DNA from 3 places in the Vibrio sp. JC009 genome. Region 1 is predicted to be linked to each of the others. Evidence: predicted binding sites of a transcription regulator. Region 1 holds the regulator's gene; each other region holds the start of a gene.
What was found. The regulator PurR, encoded in region 1, represses purine synthesis genes. The targets are predictions, from matches to a motif close to TNANGNAAACGTTTNCNTNA.
Positions count from the first base shown of each region.

Region 2: a site for PurR is predicted at 1,381-1,400, ahead of L3Q72_RS11690 (NCS2 family permease). Genes of this name have one in related genera too.
Region 3: a site for PurR is predicted at 1,657-1,676, ahead of folD (bifunctional methylenetetrahydrofolate dehydrogenase/methenyltetrahydrofolate cyclohydrolase FolD). Genes of this name have one in related genera too.

Region 1 is NZ_CP092106.1:1,994,529-1,997,810, reverse strand. It holds gene L3Q72_RS08895 (TVP38/TMEM64 family protein) at 1-6, opposite strand, end outside; gene L3Q72_RS08890 (TfoX/Sxy family DNA transformation protein) at 157-744, opposite strand; cyclic di-GMP riboswitch class I at 863-970, opposite strand; gene purR (HTH-type transcriptional repressor PurR) at 1,095-2,099, opposite strand; gene torD (molecular chaperone TorD) at 2,323-2,970, opposite strand; gene torR (two-component system response regulator TorR) at 3,216-3,282, shown strand, end outside.
Region 2 is NZ_CP092106.1:2,635,361-2,638,642, forward strand. It holds gene gpt (xanthine phosphoribosyltransferase) at 1-14, opposite strand, end outside; gene L3Q72_RS11690 (NCS2 family permease) at 57-1,346, opposite strand; gene L3Q72_RS11695 (aminoacyl-histidine dipeptidase) at 2,330-3,282, shown strand, end outside.
Region 3 is NZ_CP092106.1:849,059-852,340, forward strand. It holds gene L3Q72_RS04050 (lytic murein transglycosylase) at 1-571, shown strand, start outside; gene folD (bifunctional methylenetetrahydrofolate dehydrogenase/methenyltetrahydrofolate cyclohydrolase FolD) at 729-1,589, opposite strand; tRNA gene L3Q72_RS04060 (tRNA-Arg) at 1,780-1,856, shown strand; gene L3Q72_RS04065 (transporter substrate-binding domain-containing protein) at 2,016-2,798, shown strand; gene L3Q72_RS04070 (hypothetical protein) at 2,904-3,071, shown strand; gene L3Q72_RS04075 (PAS domain-containing methyl-accepting chemotaxis protein) at 3,197-3,282, shown strand, end outside.

The DNA of each region.
Region 1 (3,282 bases):
ATTCATAATATCTTCCAGATCATAATGGAGCATTATAGCTTTTTTAGGTCACATGGATATAAGGACAGGGGCGGAGCGGTTTTTATTTCATAAAAAAATAAAAACCGCTGTTTGGTGACAGCGGTTTTATGTTCAGTTAGCTGAGAAGTTGAAACACTAGTCCAGCTTACTCATCAACTCATCTCTGCGTTCTTTAGTAATCACAGACCAGTGCTTGCCTTTTAGTGCGCCTTCCAGCGCCCAAAGCAGTTCAAGGCTAACGGTTGAGTTTGTCTGTTTGATCGCTTTAAATGCGCCAACAGAGCCAGCTTGTCTTAGTTCGGCTACGGAATTAATCCCGGCCTTTTTTAGCATGCGTTCTGTGCCCAGACGCAGGTTTGGAAGGTCTTTCAGGCGGGTTGGTTTTTCCTCTGCCTGGTGTGCCTTTTCTTCCTTAGCGAGATTTAGGGCATGCTCAGCAATTTTCAGGATGTCGTTAGTGTCATCCCAAAAGTCCTGCGGAAGTGCGAAGTATTTTGTAACAACCGGGAATCCACGCTTCTTATAAACATAAGGCTTATAGCCAGCAGCTTTGAATTCTTCAATTGTAGAATCGTTTGAGCGAATATGAAGGGCATCATTTACGACAAGAGCAAACATCGTCTCATCAACAAAAATGCCAAATCCACCAAACATTGAACGTGATTTGACTTTACCAAAATGTTCGAAAAGTCTGAGTGAATCTTTTAATACTGGTTTATCCATGGTGCTTGTCTCGGGTTAAAAATTGCTTCAACCAATTTGTTTCCGAGAAAATTAGCAAATCTATGTGATCTGTTGTCAGAAAACGGTAAAACTCGCGTTTTCTGAATGCTAATTTGCTTTCGGCAACCCCGCTGCCTTTCTATTAAAATCAGTTGGTTAAACTAATTATAGGCTAAGGCCGGTGGCTTTGCGTCCCATTTTTTCAAATGGTTTGCCTTGGTCGTGACCTAATAAATATAGTAAAAAAATGAACAAAGATCACGCTATTTGATGGTTAACGTGATCTTTGTTCAAAAAAGATAGGTAATATTGGGTGAGATATTTAACAGAAACTCTTTTTATTTAACAACTCAGTTACGAACCAAAACACTCTTACGCGAGATTATTTCAGGGTGCATCTCAAAAATACGACGCTCATGCTCCTTGTTTTTGATTCTCTCCAGCAGAATTTCAAACGCGGTTTTACCTACACGGCGTTTTGGCTGGTGCACAGTCGTTAGCGGTGGAGAGTAGTAGGCTGCAAGGTCGATATTGTCATAACCGATCACAGAGATGTCTTCCGGAATGCGAATGCCTTTTTCCTGCAGGCGGCTCATCAGCCCTAGCGCCATAATATCGTTGAAACAGAAAACGGCTGTTGGTCTGTTTTCCATCGCCAGAATCTTATCAGCGGCTTCAACGGCAGTATCACACTCAAAGTTACCTTCAAGAATGTTCTTTTCGTTAAACTCAATATTAAACTCGTCAAGAGCGCGCTTATAACCCTGAATACGCTCAATGCAAAGCGTTCTGTCTCTGAAACCGCTCAGGCAGAAAATATTTTCGTGGCCCCGCTCTATCAGATATTTGGTCGCAAGGTAGCCACCCTCTTCTGAGTTATCGATAATCTTATCTGACAGTGATTCGCCATGGCCCCAGTCCATAATCACTTTAGGAATATCAGTCAGGCCTTCAATCATTTCCTGAAGCTCAGGAGTCAGGTCGCTACAGAGAACAAAAATGCCGTCAACGCGCTTTTCTGCCAGCATTCGGATGTAATCACGCTGTTTCTCGTAGATACCGCCGGTATTACACAGGATCAGCGTATAGCCCTGACGGTAGCAGTAGCTTTCAAAGCCATCGACAACTTCAGCAAGGAAAGGGTTAGTTGACTGAGTTACCAGCATGCCCACGGTACGGGTTGAGTTACACTTAAGGCTGCGTGCAACAGCACTTGGTGCGTAATTTAATTCTTTAACCGCTTCCATTACTTTTTGCTGGGTGGTTTCAGCAACAAAACGGGTTTTATTTATAACGTGGGATACAGTAGTGGTAGATACACCTGCCAGGCGTGCTACGTCTTTAATTGTGGCCATAAATTTGTCCTGTGTATGCTGCCAACATCAAATGGTTTGTGTTTATTATAGTATTATCAACAGTAGGTTGAGTTGTGATTAAAACACAAAAACCGCTATTAAAAGTGATAGCGGTTTGCAGCAAGATTCATATTTTATCGATTGCGGCCCCGATTTTAGACCTATTTGCTTCGGCAGACAACGCCCTAAACGGGCGTTTCTTCACAAATATACTTAATGGGTACTATTCACCGCCTAAGTATGTACAATCCAGTTTGCAGAAGTCCACAAGAAAGGCTGCGACGCTGGCATAAAAACCAAATTCATCAAACTTCTGGCACTTCTCGCTAAATTGAGGGAACCAGCTCAGCATATATTTTTCGATAAAGGCTTTTTGCTCAATAAGCGCGTCATTAATATGTTCCAGCTTTTCCAGCTCGTTGGAACGGATAATCATGTTGCCCAGGAAGTCTAATTCCAGAGCAATATGGTCAGCTGGCTCATTTAAGCCTTCCTGAATGGCGATGCCTTTTTTCTGCATCAGCTCGGCCATTTCCTGAGCGGGTTTATCGTTCAAAAGGCCAGAGTCACCGATATACAGTGAAGCATAAGGTAGTGCTCCGCCCTTATCTGATTTCAGGAACAGGTCACAAAAGTCAGCAGCAAGCTCTAGTTGTGCGTCTTCTCTGTCCTGCAGGCGGTTCAGTGCATCTGTCAGTCTGTCGACTGATGGTTTTAAGATCTCATTTTCACCAAGGCCGGATAAAAATGAACGTATTTCCGGTGTCTGATAAGCATCAAGCTCTTTTTGAGTTAGTTCTTTGGCAAAAAGGCTGGATAACCACCAATAAATTTCCGCTCTCTTTTCGTTAAACGCTTTTGTTTCTTCCATCACTGAATTCCTACCAAGTCTTATTAATATATTGATTATAAGTGTAAACAAAAAATATGAATAAAACTAACCACTAATATGAAAAAATGTGACACTTTATATTTAAAAATTAACGCAACTTCAGATACTTGCGTTGAGTCAATAAACAGTAATGTTTTTCACAGTTCCGGCAATATGAACTAGAATTGTTAATAGTTATGAATAGAATCCCATTAATAACTCTGGACTGAATGAAAGCGGTGATTATGAGCAGCCATGTATTAGTAGTAGAAGATGATATTGTGACCAGAAGCAAGCTTGTGGGTTACTTTC
Region 2 (3,282 bases), 640 kb from region 1:
AATTTTTTAGTCATAATTATAGTAACCTGTTTCGGTTCGAATTAGTGACCGGCAAATTAAGCCAGTGCAAACTTAAGAATAAAGATAGCAGCCAGAACCCAAACACTGATAGGCACTTCACGACCTTTACCCGCTGCCAGCTTAATTACTGCGAAAGAGATAAAGCCAAGAGCAATACCTTCAGCAATAGAGTAAGTCAGAGGCATCAGAAGACACACAACCACTACCGGAGCCGCTTCTGTCAGGTCACGCCAGTCGATCGATACCAGGCCAGACATCATAAGAATCGCAACATAGAATAGTGCACCAGATGTCGCATATGCCGGGATCATACCTGCTAGAGGCGAGAAGAATAATGCAAGTAAGAACAAAATGCCAACAACAACTGCAGTTAATCCGGTACGGCCGCCAGCAGCAACACCAGAAACACTTTCAATATAAGAAGTTGTGCTCGAAGTACCCAGAAGTGCACCAACAGAAGTTGCTGTTGAGTCAGCAAGAAGAGCACGGTTCAGGCGAGGAATCTTACCGTCTTCTTTAATAAGGTCAGCTTTAGTGGCAACACCAACCAGAGTACCCGCAGTATCAAACAGGTCAACGAACAGGAAGGCAAACACAACTGAAATCATGCCCACTTCAAATACACCAGCAAAATCAAGCTGCATAAATGTAGGTGCAATGCTTGGCGGTGTTGACATAATGCCAGAGTACTGGATGTCACCAAAAATTACGCCCAGAGCCGTTACTGCTAGGATCGCAATCATAACAGCCGCTTTAAAGCCACGGTGTACAAGAGCGATCGTCAGGAAGAAGCCAACTGCTGCAAGAATCGCATTAAGAGAAGTGATGTCACCAAGAGAAACCAGTGTCGCAGGGTTATCACCAACAATACCGGCACCCTGAAGTGCGATAAACGCCAGGAACAGACCGATACCGGCAGAGATACCAGTACGCAGAGACAGTGGAATCGCATTGATGATCCACTCGCGGATCTTAAATACGCTAAGAAGGATAAACAGCACACCAGAAACAAACACGGCAGCCAGAGCAACCTGCCAGGTGTGACCCATGCCCAGTACAACAGAGTAAGTAAAGAATGCGTTCAGACCCATACCCGGAGCCTGTGCAATAGGATAGTTTGCAATAAGACCCATTACAAAACAGCCGATAGCTGCTGCAAGACAGGTAGCAACAAAAACAGCGCCTTTATCCATGCCTGTAGCAGACAAGATTGCAGGGTTTACAAAAATGATGTAAGCCATTGTCAAAAAGGTTGTTACACCTGCAATCACCTCTGTGCGAACATCAGTGTTGTTCTCACTCAGCTTGAATAGTTTCTCCAACATAATAGTCAGGTTCCTGTAAAGAAATATTTAGGTTTAAAGAAAACGATTGCGTAATCGATTGGCGCGAATTATAAAGTTATCAAATTCCAATTTCCACCAGAAATTAGAAGCACATCAATATTTCTAAAGAACTAATTAGTTCAACTTATACTTAAATCGTAATAAGAGATTAAAATTTACTTGAAATACAAGCAATTACACAGAAAACAACTCTCGTTCATTAGTGAGCGCTTTTCACCCATGTTATAAACTTTCAGTCAATAAAGTATAAATTGCGGTAACTTTTAAATAGAAAAAGAAACGATTTTTTCTATTTTCTAACTTTTCCCGGCCAAACCAGAAATATGTAATGGATTACATTGCGGAAATAAAAAAACGCCACCTAATCAGGGTGGCGCTAGAATAAGTTCAATCTAAGAGATTGTAATAAAATTCCAAATCAAATGGGGTGAACGTGAAGTTCAATTACATAATCTTGGCTCTGTTAGTAGCCAAAGTATGTCGGGTAGTGAAAATTCCGGGTAAGATTCAACTCTTTAGACCAAAACTTTCCTGAAACTAAGCTTTTCATATTTATCACCTTTTTAAACCAATTAAACACTTCTAGTTTGATTTCTCAGTTCCCTGGAGGCGATATACGGACTCTTCCTTTGAGCATTTTCTCTTCATTGCTGAAGTTGAGGTAACTATAGCACCATGAAATAAAATTACAATAGCAATGGTGATGAAAGTCACATTATTTATCATTTATTCATAATTCTGTAATTTAGTTACAACTCGTAAGCACACTTTGTCCGCCTGCAAGTGCTGTTAGCCTTCTGTCTCAGAGCTGTCAGTGATATGATTCGACATCTTTGGCTTTATACCCAAGCAATCTAGAGAAGAATCATTCAGATTACTTGGGTATAACGATAAAAAACATTCAAAATCTTAGGTATGTCTATTTAGATATTCTGGTCTGGAGACATTTTAAGGAGTTACCTGTGACTAAACCTCATTCAGAAATCAGCAATCTTGCTCCACAGTCACTGTGGCAGTTTTTCGACAAGATCTGCTCCATCCCGCATCCATCAAAGCACGAAGAAGCACTGGCTCAGTACATTGTTTCATGGGCAGAAGAAAAAGGACTGGATGTTCGCCGAGATCCTACAGGTAACGTTTTTATCAAGAAACCGGCAACAAAAGGCATGGAGAACCGCAAAGGCGTTGTTCTTCAGGCGCATATTGATATGGTGCCTCAGAAAAATGAAGACACTTCTCATGACTTTCTGACTGATCCTATCCTTCCGTATATTGACGGTGAGTGGGTAACCGCTAAGGGCACGACGCTAGGTGCAGATAACGGTATTGGCATGGCGTCTTGTCTTGCGGTACTTGACGCTGTCGATATCCAGCACGGCCCGCTTGAAGTGTTGCTGACCGTTGATGAAGAAGCAGGTATGACAGGCGCATTTGGTCTTGAAGCCGGCTGGCTTGAAGGCGATATCCTGCTAAACACTGACTCAGAGCAGGAAGGCGAAGTTTACATGGGCTGTGCAGGCGGCATCGACGCCTCTCTGACTTTTGATATCAGCCGCAAGCCTCTTCCGGCAGGCTATGTTACCCGCCAGTTGACTTTGAAAGGTCTGAAAGGCGGCCACTCAGGTTGTGATATCCACACAGGCCGTGGCAACGCAAACAAACTGCTGGCACGCTTCCTTGCCGGTCACGCTGAAGAGCTGGAACTAAAGCTGGTTGATTTCCGTGGCGGCAGCCTTCGCAACGCCATTCCACGTGAAGCTTTTGCCACCGTTGCCGTTCCTCTGATCAACGAAGGCCGCCTGAACGATCTATTCACTAAGTTTACTCAGATCCTGAGCAAAGAACTGGGTAAAGTGGAAACCGACATTCTTTCTCTGTACGAGATCGTAGAAGATGCAAAAGACGCCTTCAGAGC
Region 3 (3,282 bases), 1.1 Mb from region 1:
TCTGACGACCATGGCTTATGACGGCAGACGTGAAAAACTGTTCCGTAGTGAAACAATGGCTGCGCTTAAGATCCTTGACCAGGGGCATATCAAGGTCAACGATATGAAGGGCTCATGGGCCGGCGCTATGGGGCAATGTCAATTTATGCCTAGCTCCTTCCTGAATTTTGCTGCAGATGGTAACAACGACGGCAGAAAGGATATCTGGACCACTAAGGCTGATGTATTTGCCTCTGCAGCCAACTATCTGAGCCAGTCTGGCTGGGATGACAAGTATACCTGGGGACGCCAGGTTAAAGTGCCGAAGGGACTTTCATCGGATCTTACCGGAAGAAGTGCAGACAAAGGTAAAACGCTTCAGGAGTGGAGTAAGCTGGGTGTGACGAAATACAATGGTGCAGCCCTGCCTAGCCCTTCCGAACCAATGAAAGCCTGGCTGATTATGCCGGATGACAGAGATGGTCGTGCTTACCTGATCTACAACAACTACCAGGTGCTGATGAAGTGGAACCGTTCTTATTACTTCGGTATCGCAGTCAGTCATTTGGCTGACCGGATAAAGTTTGATTAGTGACCTGGGTTAAAAACTAACTTTGCGTCATCCCGGAAATAGCGAAGCCATTATCCGGGATCTACTGTCTGCGCGCTGTAGAGTCAGCAATGGTCTTTGGCTTTACAACGCGCTTCAATCAGATTCCCGGTTACTCGGGAATAATGAAACAGTCCGGTTACTTCACACCGTTGTACTGCTCACAGGCAATCATGGTATTTTCAATCAGAGTCGCAACTGTCATCGGACCAACACCACCCGGTACAGGAGTGATAAAGCTGGCATTCTCTTTTGCTGCTTCATAATCCACATCACCAACCAGCTTACCGTTTTCTAAACGGTTGATGCCAACATCGATCACCACGGCACCTTCTTTGATCCAAGAGCCAGGAATAAAGTTTGGTTTGCCCACTGCAACCACCACAACGTCAGCCTGACGTACAAAAGATTCCAGATCCTGAGTAAATCTGTGACAGGTCGTTGTCGTGCAGCCTGAAAGCAGAAGTTCCAGAGTCATAGGGCGGCCAACGATATTAGAAGCACCAACGATCACTGCATGCTTACCACGCAGTTCAATGTTGTAACGATCAAGAAGAGTAATAATACCCTTTGGCGTACAGGAGCGCAGTTTAGGAATACGCTGAGCCAGACGGCCTACGTTGTATGGGTGGAAGCCGTCCACATCTTTATCAGGATGAATCTGCTCAAGCACTTTAGTGCTGTCGATACCTGCAGGAAGCGGCAACTGAACCAGGATGCCATCCACTTCATCGTCTTCATTTAACTGATCAACCAGATCCAGCAGTTCCTGCTCTGTTGCTGTCGCTGGCAGGTCATAGGATTTAGAGACAAAACCCACTTCATCACAGGCTTTACGCTTACTGCCGACATAGACCTGAGAAGCCGGGTCTTCTCCAACCAGAATTACCGCAAGGCCCGGAGCTCTCAGTCCAGCCTCTGTTCTTGCTTTTACACGAGCCGCAACTTCCGAGCGGACCGTTTGTGAGATTAGTTTTCCATCTATATTTTGAGCAGTCATAAGTTCCCTTAGGCTGTATGGTGATCAAGAGTGCGGGCATTGTCGCAAAAAACGGACTTAATAGCTATTGCGCAAACGTTTGCCTGTTCGAAAATTCATAGAGTTGAGTTTTTTTTAGTCGGTTGAACCAGAATGTTTAATAAAGGCATTGACCTGAAAAAGTCTTCTCGTATAATTCACACCCTATAGCGCGCCCTTAGCTCAGCTGGATAGAGCACCTGCCTTCTAAGCAGGTGGTCACAGGTTCGAATCCTGTAGGGCGTGCCATTATTCAGACAAAGCCCCGGTAACTCTATGAGTTGCCGGGGCTTTGTTGTTCTTACCACCCCTAAGACAGAACTTAAATCTCATAAATAAACATGAGCACTATTCCGGCTGAGTTCATATGCTAAAGTGTAATTAATCGCATTTTTCAGTGGAGCCGGCATGTTTTGGTTCAGGATCTTACTGAGTAGTATCTTGCTCTCTACTCCCGCTTTATCAAAGGAAACCATTCGGCTCACGAATGGTGAATGGCCTCCCTATTTATCCGAAAATCTGGCCCATCACGGCTATGCATCGCATATTGTCACTGAGGCTTTTGCTACGGTTGGTGTCGATGTCGAGTATGGCTTCTTTCCCTGGAAACGTTCGTATCAGTATGCAAAAGACGGGATTAGCGGCTCTGGTGAAATATGGCATGGTTCTGTTGTTTGGGTATTTAATGCAGAGAGAGCAGAAAGCTTTATGTATACCGATGTTGTGATGACTGACTATCAGGTTCTGTTCCACCTTCGTTCAAATCCGCTGGATTGGACAACTATCGATGATCTGCAGGGAAAAACGATTGGAGGGACGCTGCACACCTTCTATCCACAACTTGAACTAGCCGCGGAAAGTGGCGTTGTTCAGTTAGAGAGAGCCCGTGATTATCAGACTTTATTCACTCGTCTTCTTGCGGGCAGGATAGACGCCGTTCCCCACACCTGGAGCGTTGGCCGGTATTTTTTGAAGAATCACTTAACAGCTGAGCAGCGTGAAAAGATTACGTTCTCACCCACAGTGATGCAAACCAAACCGTGCCACATCATCTTGTCTAATCAGATTCCACAGAATGAAAAGTTTAAAGCGTTATTTAATCAGGGACTTAAAAATATAAAGGCAAATGGCACATATCAAAGGTTGCAGGAGAATCTGGAGAACGGAGTGTACGATCTGCCATTGCCATAGGCTGTTCAATTGATGTATTGATAAGATTCTTCTTTAGCGGTGAATTTTCAAGCAAATAGACCATACTATAAGGAGCAGGTGAGATTTACGTAAGGACTATCGCGTATGAGAAACGAGCCCATCTTTGGTGTCAGACTCAGTATCTGGCTTACTCTGATAGTGGTTATTCTGTTTTACTTCTATGTGGAATTCTGGGGAGGAGAGGATAGTTTTATGAGCTTTCTTCGGCAGGTGCAGTATTATACCCAGAAGCATCTGACCATATTTCAGTAAGTTGACGGCGATTCGGTGGATTTATGTGTAACGCCGGTAACAAAATGTAGATTTATTGTGGATTTTGTTATTGTTTCTGGTTGATAATTGGGAGGATGTTTTCGGTTTGTGACGGAGAATGGCCGATGAGAAATAACCAACCAGTAAGTCAAAAAGAACAAAAATTCCGCAGCTCTGAAGATCTGGTTTCAGTGACCGATCTCAACGGTAA